One region of the Streptomyces sp. NBC_01723 genome, then DNA from elsewhere that is predicted to be linked to it. Evidence: riboswitches for the same ligand, from Rfam matches in the RefSeq annotation. Region 1 holds a riboswitch; the other holds the start of a gene.
What was found. Region 1 has a riboswitch for cobalamin ahead of metE (5-methyltetrahydropteroyltriglutamate--homocysteine S-methyltransferase). Riboswitches for the same ligand answer to the same signal wherever they lie in the genome.

Region 2: linked by a shared signal. The riboswitch ahead of OIE75_RS01670 ((2Fe-2S) ferredoxin domain-containing protein) and the one ahead of metE (5-methyltetrahydropteroyltriglutamate--homocysteine S-methyltransferase) in region 1 are both predicted to bind cobalamin.

What each region holds. Positions count from the first base shown of each region.
Region 1 covers NZ_CP109171.1:539,884-543,560, reverse strand. Annotated here, with positions in the region: gene metE (5-methyltetrahydropteroyltriglutamate--homocysteine S-methyltransferase) at 1-1,173, opposite strand, end outside; cobalamin riboswitch at 1,336-1,555, opposite strand; gene OIE75_RS02480 (hypothetical protein) at 1,629-2,063, opposite strand; gene OIE75_RS02475 (GNAT family N-acetyltransferase) at 2,236-3,165, shown strand; gene OIE75_RS02470 (sulfite exporter TauE/SafE family protein) at 3,213-3,677, opposite strand, start outside.
Region 2 covers NZ_CP109171.1:364,076-367,752, reverse strand. Annotated here, with positions in the region: partial or broken gene OIE75_RS01680 (ABC transporter ATP-binding protein) at 1-284, opposite strand, end outside; partial or broken gene OIE75_RS01675 (iron chelate uptake ABC transporter family permease subunit) at 385-832, opposite strand; cobalamin riboswitch at 903-1,025, shown strand; gene OIE75_RS01670 ((2Fe-2S) ferredoxin domain-containing protein) at 1,089-1,484, shown strand; gene OIE75_RS01665 (hypothetical protein) at 1,616-1,756, opposite strand; gene OIE75_RS01660 (SpoIIE family protein phosphatase) at 1,877-3,677, opposite strand, start outside.

The DNA.
Region 1 (3,677 bases):
CAGGTCGGCGCGGTTCGCGGCGAGTTCGGCGGCGATCGCGCCCGTGCCTCGGGCCAGGCCCTTGGCGAGGGTGACGGTCTCCGCCGTCTTCTGCCGGGCGAAGGCGAGCCAGCGCAGGATCTGCGGCTCGATGTCCCGCTCCGCCGCCGTGTCCAGCGGCACGTGCAGCAGGGAGCAGGAGGCCGACACGTCCACGCGGTCGGCCAGACCGAGCAGGGTGCCGAGCGTGGCCAGGGAGCGGGACAGGTCGTTCACCCAGATGTTGCGGCCGTTGACGATACCCGCGACCAGGCGCTTGCCGGGCAGACCGCCCACGCCGGCCAGGTCCTCCAGGTTGGCCGCGGCGGCCTCGGTGAAGTCCAGCGCCAGTCCCTCGACCGGCGCCTTGGCCAGGACCGGCAGGGCGTCGCCCAGGCGGTCGAAGTACGAGGCGACCAGCAGCCGGGGCCGGTCGGTGAGGGCGCCCAGATCACGGTAGGCGCGGGCGGCGGCGTTGAGTTCGGCCGGCGTGCGGTCCTGGACCAGGGCCGGCTCGTCGAGCTGCACCCACTCCGCGCCGGCCGTGCGCAGGTCGGCGAGGACCCCCGCGTACACCGGCAGCAGTCGGTCGAGGAGGGTGAGGGGCTCGAAGTCGGCGGGGGCGCCGGGCGCCGGCTTGGCGAGGAGCAGGTAGGTGACCGGGCCGACGAGCACCGGGCGGGCCGCCAGACCCAGCGCGAGTGCCTCCCGCAGCTCCGAGACCTGCTTGCCCGAGTCGGCGGTGAACACCGTGTCCGGACCCAACTCCGGCACGAGGTAGTGGTAGTTGGTGTCGAACCACTTGGTCATCTCCAGCGGCGCCACGTCCTGGGTGCCGCGCGCCATGGCGAAGTACCCGTCGAGCGCGTCGGCGGCCACGGCGTCCCGGTGCCGCGCGGGGACGGCGCCGACCATGACGGAGGTGTCCAGCACGTGGTCGTAGTACGAGAAGTCGCCGGTGGGCACCTCGTCGACACCGGCCTCGACGAGCTGACGCCAGTTGCCGGCGCGCAGCCCGGCGGCGGTGGCGTGGAGGGCGTCGGCGGTGACGCGGCCCTTCCAGTAGCCCTCGACGGCCTTCTTCAGTTCCCGGTCGGGGCCCTGGCGCGGATAGCCGTACACGGTGGCGTGCACGGGGGCGGACGTACGGTTCACGGAGATCTCCTTCGCGAGACGAATCCCTGAGATCCCGGCGACGGGACGAGAGCGCGAAGGGTGACGGGAACCCGGCGGCACGAACCGCGCGGGGCGCCGTCGTCCGCCAGGTGTGTACGCCGACCCGCCCACGAGGTCACCGGGATGTCCGCGCACGAGTCGTCCGTACGCGGGCAGTTGGCAGGTCTTCGGACTCGCGGGCACGTCCTCCGGAAGGACACCTACTGGCCGTCGCTTCCCAGGTCCCTCTCACCGGACCCAGTGCGTATGACGGCGGTCGTTCCCACTCACCGCTGCGGGGCAGTCCCGGATTCCCACCGGGTTCCCTCTTGCGACGCATCCCGCCTGGCGGACGGGGCGAACCAGCTGCACCGTTCACCCTACCGGGGCCGGCCCCGGGACCGGCCGGTCCCGTCCGGCATGCGGACGGTGCGACGGGACACGCCGCCGGCGGACTACTGCTGGGCCCAGGTGTTCCGGTCCCGCTCCGGCGTGTCGGCGCGCCGCGGGCAGGCCGTGTCGTGCGCCGAGCCCAGCGAGGTCCACCACACCTCGCAGCAGTCGGCGCCCAGGGCGACGCGGGCGGCGGCGGGTCGGGTGCACTCCGGGCCGTGCACGGCGCCGTCGGAGTGCCGCCAGAAGGCGCAGCAGGGGGCGAGGGGGACCGGCTGCCGGTGAGGCGGGCGGGCCAGGATCTCGGCCCGGCGCGCCAGGACGGTCCGGCGCCGGTGCTCGGCTCCCTCCCGGGCCGCGCACCAGGCCATGACCCCCGCGGCGTACAGACCGGGCAGGGCGAGCCAGGGGTGGTGGCTGCCCCCGTACCAGGCGGCGGCGAGCAGGAGAACGGCGGCGGCACGGCACCCGCGTGCGGTGCGCAGGCTCGGTGTCACAGGAGACTCCCGTGGTCGGCGACGGAGAAGGTCCTCAGGACACCCGTATGCCCGCGGTTCGCGGACCTACGTCCACCAATCGCGCCGGTCCGCGTCCGGGGCGGGCCCTCGGCGGTGTGGAGGGGCGGAAATTCCGTTGCGGGTACCCGCCGACGCCCCCGATTCTGCTCTCATGTCCACCGCCGACCTGCGGCCGGCCACCCTTGCCGACGCGCCCGCCATCACCCAGCTCCTCAACGAGATCGACCGGATCGAGATCGGCCGCCCCGAGACCGACCAGCACACCGTCGAGGCCGACCTGAAGCATCCCGGGACGGATCTGACCCGGGACTCGTGGCTCGCCTTCGACGGCGGCCTGCTCGTGGCGTACGGGCTGCTGTGGGACGAGTCCGGCGGCGAGCGCGTGGACATCGACCACTACGTGCTCCCCGGCCACCAGGGCACCGGCCTGCGGCTGCTGGCCGCCATGGAGGACCGCGCCCTCGCCAAGGCACGGGCCAACGGGGCCGCTCGGGCCGTCGTCCACCTGCACCTCAACGCCCGGCCCACGACCGACACCGCGCTCCTCGCGGAACGGGGATGGCGGGTCGTCCGGTCCCACCACGTCCTGCGCCGGGCGGTGGACCCGGCGGCCGACCTGCCGCCGCGGGCACCGGCCGGGGTGAGCGTGCGCGCCTGCGCGACGGAGGCGGACCGTGTCCGGGTGCACGAGCTGTACCAGCGGGCGTTCGCCGGGCACTTCGACTTCCAGCCGCGCACCTACCGGCTCTGGCTCGGCGACATCGACGCCGAGGGGCTCGACTGGTCCCTGGTGTGGATCGCCGCCACCGAAGACCTGGGGGACGCCGGTTTCCTGCTGGCCCGGGACGACCGCGAGGCCATGGGCTGGATCCGCGCCCTCGGCGTGCTGGACGAGGCACGGGGGAGGGGCCTGGGCGGATTCCTCCTGCGGCACGCCTTCGCGCACTTCGCCGCGCGGGGCCGGGACACGGTGGGCCTCGGGGTCGACACGGCCAACGCCACCGGCGCACCGCGCCTCTACGGCCGCAACGGCATGACCGTCCACTTCGCGGTCGACACCTGGGAGTCCGTCATCGGCTGACGCCCGGTGCGACAGCGGGGGGCGGTCCGTGCCGTCGGCCGAGCGTGTCAGAGCACCATCGCGACCGTCACCGCACCGAGCAGCGCCACGTACGTCCACGCGTGGACGCGGTCCGGGATGCGGGGCGGGCGGCGCCGCAGCACCGCGATCACCGGCAGGGCGCCCAGGAGCAGTCCGGCGGCGGCACGGAGGTCCACGAGACCCACCAAGTGGGCGTGGGCGCCGGCCAGGCCCTGGGCACCGGCCAGGAAGACCACGGCGGCCGGCAGCGCGATGGCGAGCGTCAGCGGGTTGGCCAGCGCGGTCGCCACCCGCATGGTGTGCCCGGCCCGCCGCATCGCCGGGACGGTCAGCACGCTGCCGCCCACCCCGAGGAAGGCCGCCACCGCGCCGACCGGAACGCCGACGACGACGGGCAGCGGACGGGGTGCGCCGTCGGCCGCCACCCCGGCCGGGGCGCGCGGGCGCAGGAAACCGGGGCGCAGCAGCAGGTCCACGACGGTGAGGGCGAC
Region 2 (3,677 bases), 180 kb from region 1:
ACGGCCAGGGCGTGGTCGATGACGGCGGCGTCCTCCGCCGTGTCGCCGGCCGGCATCCGCTTGTGCGGCGTCCGGCCCATGGCCACGACCTCCCGGACGGCGAGGTCGAAGTCCGTGGCCGAGTTCTGCACCACGGCCGCCACCGTGCGCGTGAGTCGCCGCGCGGGCATCGACCAGGTGTCGGCGCCGTCGACGCGGACCGTACCGGTGTCCGGGCGCAGGACGCGGTAGACGGCCCTCAGCAGGCTGGACTTGCCGCTGCCGTTGGGACCGACCAGGCCGATCACCTCGCCCGCCGAGGCGGTCGGCGAGACGTCGCGCACCAGGTGGCGTGCTCCGGCGGTGAGGGTGACGCCCTCGACGGACAGGTCGGTCGCGGCGCGTCGCCTCCTCACCGGCCGGCGGCAGGTTGAGGTTGCGGGCCTGCACCAGGAGCACGCCGATGCCCAGCAGCACCGCCAGTTCCGGCAGCCACAGGGTCTCCCAGTTGACGCCGCCGAGACCGCCCAGGGTCCGGGCGAGCACCGCCCGGGCCTCGTCGCCGTGGTCGGTGGTGAGCAGCAGCAGGTCGAGGACGGCGGTGAGCACCGCCGCGACCGCCACCCCGGACAGGACCAGGCGCGTCGAGGTGATGCGCCCCGGTGCGGGCGGTGGCGTGCACGATCACCAGCGCGCCGGGGGCGCCGGCGAACGCGGCGGCCGACAGCGACAGGGGGCCGAGGACGCCGACGCCGAAGACGATGACCGAGACCGCGCCGAGGGAGGCGCCGGAGGAGACGCCGAGCAGGTACGGCTCGGCGAGCGGGTTGCGGACCAGCGCCTGAAGGGCGGAGCGGGGCCCCGCTGACAGCTCCGGGGCCGGGATGCGAGGATGCCCGGAGCAATTGGGCGACGGCGGCCCGAGGAAGCCGGTGCGAATCCGGCGCGGTCCCGCCACTGTGATCGGCGAGCGAGCCCCCACACGACCACTGCCCGCACCGGGTGGGAAGGGGTGGGGCGAGCGACGACCCGAGAGCCAGGAGACTCACGCGGTCGCCTCCTCGACGGACCACCGGGGCGGATCTCCCCGGGGAGAGGGACGATGCCGTATGCCCGCCCACGCCGGCCCGGCCGGGGCGACGCCCGGCGCACCCGCGGACCCGACGCCCTCGCGCGTCGTCGTCTGCCGGGACTGCTGCTGCGGCACCCCGAAGATCATCGGCGTCGATCACGCGGCGCAGACGACGCGTCTGCGGGCCCGGGTGCCCGTGCGGGTGTCGGACTGCCTCGACGTGTGCGAACAGGCCAACGTGATCGTCGTCCAGCCCTCCGCGGCGGGCCGCGCCGCCGGCGCCCGTCCCGTCTGGCTCGGACTGGTCAACGACCCCGACGCCACCGAGGACATCGCCGACTGGGTCCGCGCCGGCGGCCCAGGTGTCGCACCGCGGCCCGACATCCTCGACCTGTACGCCATCACGCCCCCGCGACGCGGCCCGGCCTCCTGACTCGGCGCTCACGAGGAGCACCCGGTGTCCGGAAACGTTCAGATGCCGCCCGCCGACGTCACCGCCCTCGAGGGCTTCTCCGTCCTGCGCGTCGGGGGTGGAGATGCCGACCGGCATCCGGTCGGCCCCTCCTACGCGCGGGGTTCACCGACCTCGCCGAGGCCGTCGCGCACCGCCACCGCGCGCCGGAAGCGCGGATCGGCGTGTCCATCGCCCGCCTCGGTCACGCGGCACGCCTCTGGTCGCCCGCCCTGGCCTGCGTGTTCCTGCACGGCATCGTCCTCGACCACCGGACCGGATCTCACGTTCCGGCGCGCACTTGCTGCCTCTACTACCGCGCGCCGAACGGCTCGAAGCGCGGCGACTGCTGTCCGGCGGGGTAGCGGGGGCGGTCACGGGCCGTCGGTGTCCAGCGGGTTCAGGGACTGTTCGGTCCAGATGACCTTGCCCTGCGCGTGATACCGGGTGCCCCAGCGCGTGGCGCACTGGGCGACGAGGAACAGGCCGCGGCCTCCCTCGTCGGTGGTGGCGGCCATGCGCAGGTGGGGTGCCGTGCTGCTGCCGTCGGAGACCTCGCAGATCAGGTTGCGGTCGAGCAGCAGCCGGACGCGCACCGGTTCGGCCGCGTGCCGGATGGCGTTGGTGACCAGCTCGCTGAGGATCAGCTCGGTGGTGAACGCCGTCTCCTCGAGGCCCCACTCGCTGAGTCGGCGCGTCGCGTCGGCCCGGACGCCGGCGACGGCCGCGGGGTCACGCGGCACGTGCCACTCGGCGACCCGGTCGGCGGGGAAGGCCCGGGTCCGGGCCACCAGCAGGACGATGTCGTCGTCGGGGCGGTCGGGGAGCAGCGCGTCCAGCAGCACGGCACAGGTCTCGTCCGGCGTCCGGTCCGCGCCGGCGAGCCGCCTGCGGAGCTGGTCGAGGCCCGCCTCGATGTCCCGGCCCCGGTCCGTCACCAGCCCGTTGGTGAACAGGACGAGCCGGCTGCCCTCGGGGAGCCGGAACTCGGCCGGGGTGAAGGGCAGGCCGCCGAGGCCCAGCGGAGGGCCGGGCGGCAGCTCGGGGAAGTCCACGCTGCCGTCCGGGCGGACGACGGCCGGCGGCGGGTGCCCGGCGCGGGCCATGGTGCAGTCACCGGAGACCGGGTCGTACACGGCGTAGAGACAGGTGGCACCGACGATGTCCGAACCGCTGCTCGTCTCGGCGCGGTCCCGGTCGAGGCCGGTCACCAGTTCGTCGAGGTGGCCGAGGAGCTCGTCGGGAGCCATGTCCAGGCCGGCGAAGTTCTGCACGGCGGTCCGCAGCCGGCCCATGGTGGCCGCGGCGTGCAGACCGTGACCGGCGACGTCGCCCACCACGAGGGCGACCCGCGCGCCGGACAGCGGGATCACGTCGAACCAGTCGCCGCCCACGCCCGCCTGCGCCGGCAGGTAGCGGTAGGCGATGTCGAGGGCGTTCTGCACCGGCAGTCCGTGCGGCAGCAGGCTGCGCTGCAGAGCCACCGCGACGGTGTGCTCGCGGTGGTAGCGCCTCGCGTTGTCGATGGCGACCGCGGCTCGCGACGCCAGTTCCTCGGTGATGGACAGGTCCTCCCGGGTGAACGGCTCGGAGCCCGCACCGCGCCAGAAGTTGGCCACGCCGAGCGCGACGCCCCGGGCGCGCAGGGGAACGGAGACCAGTGAGTGGATGCCGTAGGCGAGGACCCTGGGCGCGCGGTCGGGATCCTGTAGCTGCCAGCCGGTCTCCGCGCTCAGGTCCGCGACGAGAACGGCGTGTCCGGAGGCGAGACCCGTTGTCGCGGGAGTGCCGGGCCGAATGGTCATCGCCTCGCCGACCGGGATCAGCGGCGCGTCGTCGCGCACGCCGTGCAGGACCACGCGGTGCATGGTCAGGTCGCCCGGGGCGGCTTCCTCGCCCCGCAGTACCGCTTCCAGCAGTTCGACGGTGACGAAGTCGGCGCACCGTGGCGTCGACGCCTCCGCCAGTTCCTCGGCGGTGCGCACCACGTCGAGTGTGGTGCCGATCCGGGCACTCGCGTCGTAGAGGAGTTCCAGCCGCTTGTGGGCGCGCTCCGCCCTGCTCCGCTCCCGGTGCAGCTCGGTCGTGTCCCGCAGCGTGGCCACGGATCCGGTGGCCACGTCCTCCCGGTCCACCCGGCGCAGGCTGATCGCCAGGAGCCGGTCCCCGGCCGTG